One region of the Janthinobacterium sp. 75 genome, then DNA from elsewhere that is predicted to be linked to it. Evidence: predicted binding sites of a transcription regulator. Region 1 holds the regulator's gene; each other region holds the start of a gene.
What was found. The regulator FNR, encoded in region 1, switches genes on or off when oxygen is low (the NO sensors DNR and NnrR bind a similar motif). The targets are predictions, from matches to a motif close to TTGATNNNNATCAA.
Positions count from the first base shown of each region.

Region 2: C8C89_RS19535 (universal stress protein) is a predicted target of FNR. The motif match lies at 2,333-2,346, and genes of this name have one in related genera.
Region 3: nirK (copper-containing nitrite reductase) is a predicted target of FNR. The motif match lies at 1,932-1,945, and genes of this name have one in related genera.

Region 1 covers NZ_SORD01000001.1:977,048-981,159, forward strand. The annotation lists gene C8C89_RS04590 (response regulator) at 1-1,656, opposite strand, end outside; gene fnr (fumarate/nitrate reduction transcriptional regulator Fnr) at 1,896-2,654, shown strand; gene C8C89_RS04600 (FixH family protein) at 2,658-3,182, opposite strand; gene ccoG (cytochrome c oxidase accessory protein CcoG) at 3,237-4,112, opposite strand, start outside.
Region 2 covers NZ_SORD01000001.1:4,298,736-4,302,847, reverse strand. The annotation lists gene C8C89_RS19545 (pyridoxamine 5'-phosphate oxidase family protein) at 1-295, opposite strand, end outside; gene C8C89_RS19540 (BON domain-containing protein) at 704-1,348, opposite strand; gene C8C89_RS19535 (universal stress protein) at 1,434-2,273, opposite strand; gene C8C89_RS19530 (AAA family ATPase) at 2,505-4,112, shown strand, end outside.
Region 3 covers NZ_SORD01000001.1:1,718,063-1,722,174, reverse strand. The annotation lists gene ytfE (iron-sulfur cluster repair protein YtfE) at 1-345, opposite strand, end outside; gene nirK (copper-containing nitrite reductase) at 376-1,863, opposite strand; partial or broken gene norR (nitric oxide reductase transcriptional regulator NorR) at 2,014-3,572, shown strand; gene C8C89_RS07830 (cytochrome c) at 3,727-4,068, opposite strand; gene C8C89_RS07825 (cytochrome c) at 4,083-4,112, opposite strand, start outside.

The DNA of each region.
Region 1 (4,112 bases):
CTGTTGCTGCAGTTCCGTCATGCCGATACCCGTGTCGCGCACTTCGAAGCGCAGCCAGGCGCGCCCGTTTTCTCTCTCGGCCAGGCTGACGGCCACCACCACTTCGCCGCTCTCGGTGAACTTGATGGCATTGCCGGCCAGGTTGACGAGGATTTGCTGCAGGCGCTGGGCGTCGCCCACGAGGCGCCGTGGCACGTCGGGCTCGACGGCGATGGCCAGTTCCAGCTCCTTCTCGCCCGCATTCATCGTCATCGTCGTGGCCAGGGTATTCATGACTTCGTCAAGGTCGAACTCGACGGGCGACAATTCCATGCGGCGCGCTTCGATCTTCGAATAATCGAGCACGTCGTTGAGGATGCCCAGCAGCGACTGGCCCGCCACGCGCACCATGGTCAGATACTTGCGCTGTTCCGTGTCGAGCCTGGTATTGCCCAGCAAATAGACCATGCCCAGCACGGCATTGAGGGGCGTGCGGATTTCATGGCTCATGTTGGCCACGAAGTCGCTCTTCGCCCGGTTGGCCGCCTCGGCCCGGTCGCGCTCCAGTTCCAGTTCCGCCGCGCGCGATTCGAGTTCCTGCTGCAGGCGGTCGCGTTCGCACATCAGGCCGTTGAACGCCTCCGTCAGTTCGCCGATCTCGTCGCGCTGCTGCACTGGCACGGGCGTGAAGCGGCTGCCGCTGGTGCGCAGGGCCAGCAGGGTGTCGCGCAGGCGCACCAGCGGCGACAGCAGGCGCACGGTAACCCAGCCCAGAACAAAAGCGGCCAGCAGCGAAGCGAGGATGCTCCACAGCACCAGCCGGTACAGCACGCCATCAAACGGTTCGAAGGCATCCTCGATGGGTAGCGAGGCGGCCAGCAGCCAGTTCACCGATTTCAGGCGCTTGAAGCTGTTGACGGCCGTGATGCCGCGGCTGTTGGTGCTGACCATGCTGCCTTCGCCATCGTCCTTCAGCATCTGGGTGGTCGTCAGGTTGGCGTTCGGCTGGCGCGGCTGCAGCAAACGGCTGGTATCGGGGTGCAGCACGTAGCGCGGCACGGCGCCGCGCGTGAGAATGAAGTAATAGCCGCTCTTGCCGATCTTTTCCGAGCGCAGGCGCCCCAGCAGGTTGTCCTTGTACAGGCGCAGCACGCCGATCACCACACCGGCTACCTTGCCATCGGCGGTGAGCACGGGCGCCACCATCTGCACGATGGGCATGCCGCTCGATTTGCCCAGCATCGGCTCGGTGATCATGGGCTGGCGCGTGCGCAGGACGGTCTGGAAATACTCGCGCTCGGCAACGTTGATGCCCGCGCGGCCCGTGACCAGCGGCATGTCGGCCACGATGGCGCCTTGCGCATCGAGCACCAGCACGTCGTCGAACAGCACCAGCATCGAGCGGCGCGCATAGTATTCGCGCAGCTTGGCGGGTTGGGCGATCAATTCCGGCGGCTGCTGCCTGGCCGTCAGGGTGACGATTTGCAGCAGCATGCCCAGCTTGTCGTCGAGCTCGGCGGCGGTGCGGGTGATCAGGGCAGATTGCTGGCTCAGCAGTACTCGCGTGAAGTCAGCGCGCATGTGCTGCAACTGGATCATGGTGACCAGTGCAATCATGGCGATCGAGGTCAGGCTGGTGGCCAAGGCGACTTTTGCTTTGATGCCGAGAGGCTTCATGATTTCCTTTTCAGTACCGGGCGGCACAGGCGGCAGATAATGCTGTCAGGAATTTTCCTATCAATACATCAACTTGGCAAGCGGTGCCGCGCAAATTGCCCTCGCTGCAAGGGCTTTTGACGATGTTGCCATATAATTAAAGTCAGAACGTCGTTTATTCAGCGCAATTGGGGTGAAATTGGCACACGGCAACCGTGTATGCAGTAAACTCGGTATTGCATTTTCTAAAAGGTATCGACATGACTGAAGCGCTTCTCACTCCCACCTTGCCCACAGTGACCGTGGAAGCGTTGCGTGCGCGATGCTCGACCTGCAGCATGCATCAATTGTGCCTGCCGATGGGCCTCGATGTGGGCGACATGGACAGGCTGGACCAGATCATCGGCCGCCGCCGCAAGATCGTGCGCGGCGCCTCGCTGTTCCGCATCGGCGACTCGTTCCAGAACCTGTACGCGATCCGCCTGGGCCACTTCAAGACGTACCAGATCAATCCGGGTGGCGAAGAGCAGGTGACGGGCTTCCAGATGGCAGGAGAACTGCTGGGCATGGACGCCATCAGCGCCGACCGCCACCACTGTAATGCGGTGGCGCTGGAGGATAGCGAAGTGTGTGAAATCCCGTTTTCCAGCCTGGAACAATTGCTGGGCAGTATGCCTACCCTGCTGCGCCATTTCCACCGGATGATGAGCCAGGAAATCACGCGCGAGCAAAGCGTCATGCTGTTGCTGGGCAATATGCAGGCGACGCAGCGCTTTGCCGCCTTCATCGTCAACCTGGCCTCGCGCTATGAGGCGCGCGGCTATTCGGGCAGCAATTTCCAGCTGCGCATGTCGCGCGAGGAAATCGGCAACTACCTGGGCCTGACCATCGAAAGCGTCAGCCGCTTATTGTCGAAATTCAAGAAGGAAGGCTGGCTGCGCGTCTCCAACCGCGAGATCGAGATCTTGCAGCCGGCCAAGTTGAAGGCCATTACGGCCGGTACGGACGTCTGCAAGTAAGTCTTACAGCTCTTCATCCGCGTGCAGCGCGATGCTGCGCTGCAGCGGCCAGGTCCAGATGCCGGACAGGCGCCACTCGCGTTTGTCGTTTTCCACCAGCACTTGCCAGCGGCTGCGCTCGAGCATCGGCAGCGCTACCGAGAAGTTGCCGGCCGCATCGGGCTGCACCAGCAGCTTGATATCTTTTTCCGGCAAGGTCGCATGCGCCAGATGCAGCTGCAGCGGACCCTGGTAAGCCTTGCCGAAGCTGTGCACGGAACCACTGAGGCGCGCTGACGCCACGTCATACGACAGGCTGGTATCCATCGCCAGGTCGCTGGCGACAGTATCGCGCCGCAAGTCCTGGTTGATCGCCTTTCCCTGCTTGTAGTAATCGCCCACCACCAGCGCATCAGGCTGCGTAAACGCGATATAGCCCATGAAGCTGCCGACGACCACGGACAGGCCGGGACCGATCATCAGCAGCCATGGCCAGCGATGCTTGTACCACGGGGCAACGGGGGCTTGCAGCTTGAGACTGTCGGACATGATATTTCTCCTGTTTAATCGGCCAATCCCCATCCGGGGACTGGCCTTCCTACATTAGCGCGGTACGATGAATACCGCGCTTTCACGCACATGCAACGATGGGTCGTCCAGCGAGTGCAATTCGATCGCAATCTTGTTCGAACCCTTCTCGCCCACGCCGTGCGGCACGCGCAGGCGGATCGGCCAGCCCAGCGTTTCCGTCGGCTGCAAGGTCACTTCTTCGCGCGTCAGCAAGGTCAGGCCCTGCAAGCCGGAAGCGCTGATTTTAAAATGCTGGGTTTGCTCCGAGGTGTTCATGATCTGCAAGCGGTAAACGTTTTCGATCATGCCGTCTTCCACTTCGCGTCCCATCGAACCGCGGTCGCGTATCACGTCCATTTTCAGGGGCGTGCGCAGGGCCAGCGAAGTACACACGGCGATGATGATCAGGGCCAGGATGGAAGTGTAGATCAGCACGCGCGGGCGCATGGCGCGCTGGCGGATCTGCTTCGAACTGAAGTTGTTTTCCATCGCATGGTCGGTACTGTAGCGTACCAGTCCCCGCGGCCGGTCGACCTTGTCCATCACGCTGTTGCAGGCGTCGACGCAGGCGGCGCAGCCGATGCATTCATACTGCAGGCCGTTGCGGATATCGATGCCGGTCGGGCATACCTGCACGCACAGGGTGCAGTCGATGCAGTCGCCCAGCTTGTCGTTGTTGCCGGCCTTCTTGCTGATGGCGCCACGTGGTTCGCCGCGCTTGGCATCGTAAGTGATGATCAGGGTGTCCTGGTCGAACATGGCGCTCTGGAAGCGCGCGTAGGGGCACATGTATTTGCACACCTGCTCGCGCAGCCAGCCCGCGTTGCCGTAGGTTGCCAGGCTGTAGAACAAGACCCAGAACCATTCCCAGGGACCGAAATTGAGGGTGGTCACCTCGCGCGCCAGTTC
Region 2 (4,112 bases), 3.3 Mb from region 1:
TTTCGCTGGCATTGTCGACCAGGGTTGCCGTGCCCGCCATGGAAAGGCCGCGGATATGCTGCCAGTCATGGTACGGGGGCGTAATGGCCAGAGAGACCTTGTCGTGCTGCCGGATATTATGCGCTTTCTGGCTGTTCAGGCCGATGCTGCAATACAGCGTCAGGTCGTCGTGCACGTAACTGACCACCGTCGTCTGAGGGTAGCCATCCGGACGCACGGTGGCCAGGGCCATGTCCGGCGTGGCTGCGAGTACATCGGCAATGAACTGGCGATGGGATGAGTCCAGCGGCATCATGATGGCTCCTTGACGCAATGCACGGTGGGCGCACTGGGCCCGGACTTTGATAGTAGTAAGTTGCACGGTGTTTGGCAAGGCGCCAGATCATGTGCCTGCGATGCTGCCCGGCCGGCGTGCCGCAGACGCCAGCGACTTTGTAGCGTTAATGTGATATGCCTAAAAGTACCAGGAAGGCAACGTTATCGCGACGCGCTACAGTGGACGGGTGGCAGCGCGAACATGCTGCTCAGACTACATCAAGGTGCGGCAGACATGACTCAGCGTAATCGCAAACGGCAGGCGCGTATCGAGCAGCTGGAGCAGGAGCCGGGACACGATGGGCGGCAGCGGGAAACGGTAGCGCCATGCGCACTGAAGGGCTGCCGAATCCTCGATGCCGGTGTCCCGCCCATATGGGAGGTCGCTTCAGTTGCCAACCTGAAGCTGGTTCGTGACGGCAGTGATGCCAGGCGCCATCCAGGCCGCGCGCTCGACCTCGTCGCGTTCAGTCCAGGAACGTACCTTGCCGCTCAGGATGACCGCATCGCCATCCGCCTCGACCTTGATGCCGCTGGCCTCGATCAGGGCGCTGCGCTTGAGGGCTGCCTGGATGCGCGCCTTGATATCGGCCGGGATGGCCTTGTGGCTGATATCGATGGCGCTCTCGATGCTGCGTATGCCATGGACATGGCGCAGTGCCATCTGGGCGTGCTCGCGCTGGTAGTTCCAGTCAACCGTGCCTTCCAGCCTGACATGGCCATGCTCGACGATGACCTTGATCGTTTTTGAGGACACGGGCAGTTGCAGTGCGATGGCGGCGATGGCATCGTGGGCAATTTCCGCGTCCAGCCGCGAGTGGGGGCGCACCTCGATGTCATTGGCCACGCCCAGCACGCCAGCGAGGCATTGCGCGTCGCGCTCGGCGTGCAGCTTGTGGCTGTAGGCATGCACAAAGCCCGACAGCGTGACGACACGGTCGTTGACCGAGATGCCGATGTGGCTGGGATTAATGCGTGCATCCCACAGCAATTCCTGTTCGACTTGCGCCTTGATGTCGTTGTCGGTGATCATGAGTGTGCTCCCTGGAGGATGAAAAGGCGCTTGCTGCCTGCGCCTCGGCATCAGCAGTGCGCAAGCGGCCGGGCGGCGACGCCGCTCAATGGCCCAGCAATACCGGCAAGCGTGACTGGCTCAGCAGGCTTTGCGTCGTCCCGCCGAGCACCCATTCCTGGAAGCGGCTGCGGCCGAAAGCCCCTGCCACAATCAGGTCCGCGCCGCTCTCCTGGGCCAGGCGGCACAATGCCGTACCGCATTCTTCGGTGGTTTCGCTGCGAATGACTTCCGCCCGCACGCCATGGCGCACCAGGTAGGTGGCCAGGTCGGCTCCTGGCTCCTGTCCATGCTGCCCATAATGCTGGCGCGGGTTCAGGACGACGATTTGCACACGCTGCGCCCGACGCAGCAGCGGCAGCGCGCCAGCCACCGCGCGGCTGGCCTCGGCAGTGGCATTCCAGCCGATGACGATGGAGCGGCCGGGGGTGGTCACCGGGCCATCGCCATCGGGTATGACCAGCAAGGGACGGGCGCTGTGCAGCGCGAGATACGCGGGCAGGCGGGTCGACCAGATGAGCGACCGGTCGCTCAGGTCGCTCTGGCCCGTAATGACCAGATCGCAGTACAGCGATTGCAGTATCAGCGCATCGGCCGCGCTGCTATCCTGAAAGCGGGTTTCGTACGAGGCGACGCCGAGCTGGCGGCAGCGCTCGTCGAAGCGGGCCAGCTGTTCCCGCGCCGCGTCGCGCAAGGGCTCGTGATCGATCGGCGGGGGCGGCGCCAGCGTTACCGCCCCGTAGACCAGGTAATCGAGTTGCGGCCCGCCGCTGGCCACAGTGCCTATCAAATGCGAGTCGGCTTTGCTGGCGAGTGCCGCTGCCACTTGCAGGCGCCGTTCGAAACCGGAAAACTGGTCGGCATACATCAGGATGGTCTTGTACATGGTGGCCTCCAGAAAAGACTTACGATACGTGTTTCAGCCTTGCCTGTAATGAGCGCCAACTGATCCAGGTCAAGCCAGCCATCAATTCATGGCTTTTGGGAACTGGCGCAGGGCAAGCAGTGATCCGGATCATGTTTTCTGGCGGAGTGGCCATGCTAGGATCCTGCCGGAAAGCTGATGCACAGCAAGAAGAGGCGGTTTGCCCACGGCGTCTGGCCCCAGGAGGAAAGCATGTTGACCGATGCTGAAGTCAAGCAAAATGTAGAGCATGAACTCAGCTTTGTTGCCCGGATAGGGCCGCCTTCCATCGTGGTGTCCGTCAATCACGGTGTCGTCGCCTTGTCGGGACGCGTGCATTGTTTTCCCGACAAGATGCGGGCCGGGCGCTGTGCCGCAGGCATGGCCGGGGTGGCTGGCGTGCTCAATAACATCGAGGTGGCGCTGTTGGGCGAGAAGCGCCCGGATGCGGACCTGGCGCGCGCGGCGGTGGCGGCCGTCAAGGCGCAATTTCCCAGCTCCGCCGACGCCATCGCGGTGCTGGCACAGCACGGCATGCTGCGGCTCGAAGGGACGCTGTGCTGGAACTATCAGCGCAAGCGGGCCGAGGAAGCAGTGTATGCCTTGTGCGGGGTGCGCGGCGTCGAGAACCGCATTGCCCTGGCGCCCGCAGGCCCTTGCAGTGAAATACGATGGAAAAGACGGCTGCCTTCCCATGTCAATGGCGACATCCATGCTCTCCGGCGAAACCCGGCCGCGCAGGGCAACGCTGTGCGATTCGGCGACAATGTAGCCAGGCAGACCGGTGTACTGCCCCTCGTCGCGCAGGGGCCGATGCACATGCCGCAAAGCGAGCAGCAGTGGCCGGATAGCAGGCAAAGCCACGTGGAGGAGTACGAGGTTTTGCGGCAAACCAGGCTATTGCGCCGTCTGGCCCATCGCCTCGACAGCGAAGGTGCGCCGGTGCAGGTCATCGTCACCGATATTTCACGCATCATGCTGGTGGGCGACCTGGCCTACAAGTTCAAGACGGCCCTGCATCGCGACGTGCTCGATTACAGTACCCTGTCAGCGCGGCGGTATGCATGCGAGGAAGAGTTGCGCTTGAATCGGCGCCTGGCGCCGGAATTGTACCTGGGCTTGGCAAGCATTACCGGTACGCGGGCCTGTCCCGCCATCGACGGCGAGGGCCCGGTAATCGAGTACGCCGTGCGCATGCGTCGCTTTGAGCAGTCCGCCCTGTGGCAGGCGCGCTTGAATGCCAGCCAGCTAGGCGCGGATGAAGTCAGCGCTCTTGCGTTGTTGCTGGCGGATTTTCATGCGGGCGCTGCGCGGGCGACACGCCAGTCGCCCTGGGGCAACGGTGCATTGATCGTTGCCCGCACCCACGAGGATGTGGCTGGCATTGCCGCCGTACTCGACGACACGCGCCAGCGAGCCATGCTCGACGAGATTGCTGCCTGGTTGACACGGCAGGAGCAGGCCCTGGCGCCGCTGTTTACCCGCCGCAAGGCTGATGGCTGGGTGCGCGAATGCCATGGTGATTTGCATTGCAGCAACATCCTGACCCTGGCCGGACAGGTTCGCGTGTTTGACGGCATTGAATTTAACACCGCATTGCGCTGGATCGACGTGGCGCAGGACCTGGCTTTTGCCTGGATGGACTTGCAATGCCAGGGCCGCCGCGGTCTGGCCGCCCGCTTGCTGAACGATTATCTGGGGCGTTGCGGTGACTACGGCAGCCTGGCGCTGCTGCCGTATTACCGGGTGCAGCGGGCACTGGTGCGCTGCAAGGTGTTCCTGTTGCGCTCCCGGGCTGGCGGCCGTGGACGCTCTGCGGCG
Region 3 (4,112 bases), 740 kb from region 1:
CGGACAGTCGGCGCGGTCGCCATGCACCTGCTCGACCTTGCGTGCCAGGCGTATCAGCTCTGGCAGCTGCTCGCGGTGCACGGCGTGGTAGCGCGCCAGGATATGCTCCACCAGCTCGGTGGCCGGGGCTTCCTGCCAGTCACGCTCGCCACTGGTATCGGCGCGTGCTGCCAGCACTTGCAGTTCCTCGACGATGGGCGCCGTGTCCACGCCGGCCGCTTCGGCCGCCGCGCGCAGGGTCTTGTTGCCGCCGCAGCAAAAATCCAGGCGGTGGGCATCGAACAGGCGCGTGGCGCCAGGGATGCGGCGGGCCAGCTGGCCCAGGGATAGGTCGATCATTTCCATAACAGTTCCTTGATGATGAATGGGGGTGGTTTATTGCACGGCGCCCGCGTGGTAGACGCCCGGTACGGGCTCGCCCGTCACTTCCAGCACGCCAACGGCGCCCTTGCCGGCGCGCGACAGCGCATGGTCGACCAGCAGATAGCTGCCCGGGTGCTGTACCTTGAGTTCGACGATGGTCGCGCCGCCCGGTGCCACGAGGGTGGTTTGCACGTCGTGTTTCGGGCTGCTGATGGAGCCTTCGCTATATACCTTGTCGAAGATCTCGCCGATGATGTGGAAGGATGAAATCTTGTTCGGGCCGCCCACGCCGAAATAGATGCGCACCGTCTCGCCGACCTTCGCCTGCAATTTGTGCGTCTTGCTCAGGGCGCCTACTTCGCCATTGAAGACGTAATAGTCGGGCAGTTCATTGGCCATTTTTTCCAGGTTAGGTTCCTGGTGCACGGGCGCGCCGTGCGGACGGCCCGTGTACATTTCGCCCTGCATCACGTAATACTCGCGGTCCACTTTGGACAGGCCGCCTTCCGGTTCGACCAGGATCATGCCGTACATGCCGGCCGCGATATGCTGCGGCACCAGGGGCGTAGCGCAGTGGTACACATACAGGCCAGGATTGAGCGCCTTGAAGGTGACCGTTTTTTCCTGCCCTGGCGCCACCTGCGTATGCTGTCCGCCGCCATGGCCGCCCGTCACCGCGTGCAGGTCGATCGAGTGGATCATCTTGCTGTCCTTCGCATTGAACAGGGTCAGTTCCACCGTGTCGCCCACCTTGGCGCGCAGCATCGGACCGGGCACTTGCCGGTTGAAGGTCCAGTAAGTAAAACTGGTGCCGTCATCGAGCTTGCCCGGCAGCTCCACCGTCTCCATGCGGTACTTGAGCAACTGCGGCGCGCGCGCGCCGATGGCGGCCGGCACGGAGGCCGGGTTGGCAGCCACGCTGACAGCCGAGGGATCGGGACCGCGCATCGGCGACGGCGCGGGCGTGTACAGGGCCAGCGCGGCGGCCTGGCTGGACTCGTTGGCCGCGCTACCGGTGCCAGCAGCCTTCGGTGCTCCGGCTTCGGCCTGCGACGTCCCGCTCACTTCCAGCTTGCCTTCCATGCCGATCTGGCGGTGGCCGGGGATCGAGCAGTAATAGGTGAACGTGCCGGCGCGCGTGACCTTGAAGCGCACGCTGGTGCTGCCGCTACTGGCGCTGAATTTGGCGGATGCCACGTTGAGTTCCGGGATCAGCAGATCGTGCTCGGCGCCTTCGCCGCTTTTCAGCACCAGTTCGACCGTGTCGCCCACGTTCGCCGCCAGCACGGGATTGACCTGGCCCTTGGCATCGATGAATACCATCTTGCCGTCGACGATATTGGTTTGCAGTTCATAGCGCTTGAGCGCGGCGGCGGCAGAAAGTTTGGCCGCAGTAGCGGCAGCGCTGGCCGGCAGGCTAGCCTGGGCTTGCAGGGACAGGGGCATGGCCAGGACGCAGACGGCGGCGGCAATGGCGCGGAGGGAGGGAGTCGTTTTCATCAAGCTTTCCTTGGTCTTGTATGCCGGTTCGGCACTCTTGTCTAGGCAAACCGTGTGCCAGGAAAAACTTGTTTTAAATCAACGATTTGAAAAATGCAGGGTCGTAATGACCCATGTTTGCCGTGGTTCCTTGTACCCTGCATGGTACTTATGACCACCACCGCCATCCACCTGCTGCTACTCACCGATCTGGTCGCCGACCTGCCCGTGGCCGTGCGCCTGCAGCGCCTGGTAGGCAGCCTGCGCGCGCACTTCGGCTGCGAGGCCGTGGCCTTGCTCAAGCTCGATGGCGAGCACCTGCGCCCCGTGGCGATGGCCGGCCTGGCCAGCGACGCGCTGGGACGCCGCTTCGCCGCCGCCGACCACCCGCGCCTGGCCGCCATCCTGCAGCGGCGCGGCGTGCTGTGCTTTCATCACGACAGCTCCCTGCCCGATCCCTACGATGGCCTGATCGCCGAGCGGGCGGGCGAGCCGCTGCCCGTGCACGACTGCATGGGCATGGCGCTGGACCTGGAAGGCGAACGCTGGGGCGTGATTACGCTCGACGCGCTACAGGTGGGCACCTTCGACGCGCGCGCGCAGCGCGACCTGGGCGAGCTGGCCTGCGCCATCGAAGCGGCCGTGCGCGTGACCCGCCTGGAGACGGAAATCCGCGCCCTGCGCCTGTCGGGCGGCGCCATGCTGGCCGATGCGCAAGCGCCGCGCGAGGAACACGACTTCGTGGGCCAGAGCAGCGCCATCATGCAGCTGCTGCACGAGCTGCAGGTGGTCGCCGAATCGGACCTGCCCGTGCTGCTGCTGGGCGAGACGGGCGTCGGCAAGGAACTGTGTGCGCACCGCCTGCACCGGCTGTCGCGCCGCGCCGGCAAGCCCCTGATCCACGTCAATTGCGCGGCCTTGCCCGAATCCCTGGCAGAAAGCGAATTGTTCGGCCATGTGCGGGGCGCGTTTTCCGGTGCCGTCAGCGATCGGCCCGGGCGTTTCGAGGCGGCCGAAGGGGCACCCTGTTTCTCGATGAAGTGGGAGAGTTGCCGCTGTCGATACAGGCCAAGCTGCTGCGCACCTTGCAAAATGGCGAAATCCAGCGCCTGGGCGCGGACCGGCCGCGCCGGGTCAACGTGCGGGTGATCGCCGCCACCAACCGCAGCCTGCGCGAGCATGTGCGCGACGGCTCGTTCCGCGCCGATCTGTATCACCGTTTGTCCGTGTATCCGGTGCAGATTCCGCCGTTGCGCGAGCGGGGCAATGACGTGCTGCTGCTGGCCGGCGGTTTCCTTGAGCTCAACCGCGCGCGCCTGGGGCTGCGCAGCCTGCGCCTGTCCGCCGCAGCGGAAAACGCCTTATGCCATTACCGCTGGCCGGGCAATGTGCGCGAACTCGAACATGTGATCAGCCGGGCCGCGCTGAAAGCGGTGATCCGCGGCGCGGACCGCAAGGACATCGTGACCCTGGAAACGGATATGCTCGACCTCGATGCGCTGGAGACGCCAGCCGGTACGGACACGCTGCCGCCAGTGCCAGGCGCGTGCGGCACGCCGGCGGCGCCGCTGCTGTCCATGCATCAGATCGTGGAAGCGAGCCAGCGCCAGGCCATCCGGCAAGCGCTGCTCCTGCATCAGGATAACTGGGCCGCCGCCGCGCGCCAGCTGGGACTGGACGCCAGCAACTTGCACAAGCTGGCGCGCAGGGTGGGACTGAAGAACAACTAGGCAAACCTACTGCGCGTCATGATTTGCGGCCGCCGATGCTCACTGCCTCGGCGTCACCGTGCATTCGCACAGCCACGCGTTTCGACCATAACTCAGCGCCGCTCGCTACGGTTTTGTCAGGTGTGAGAAAAACGAATGGATCCGGCGATACCGCTCAGCGGTGAATGACCAGGGTGGTCGGCAAGCTGTGCAGATAGGCGGCCAGGTCCTTGATGTCCTGGTTGCTCAGCGGTTTCACCTGGCCCGTCATGATGGCGTTATTGCGGCCATTGGCCTTGTCGCCCCGTTTATACGCCGTCAAGGCGTGTTCCAGGTAATCCTTGTGCTGGCCCGCCAGTTTTGGGTACGACGGATCGATGGGCGAGCCGTAATCCTTGCCGTGGCAGGTGGCGCAGCTGTATTTTTCGGCCAGAGCCTTGCCCGTGTTGATATTGCCGGCGGCGCTGGCGCCGAACGAGACAGTGGCGCATACGAGGGCGGCGAGTAGTGTTTTCATCATCTGGCTGGTCCTCAGTTCGGCTTGGCTTGTTGCGCATAATA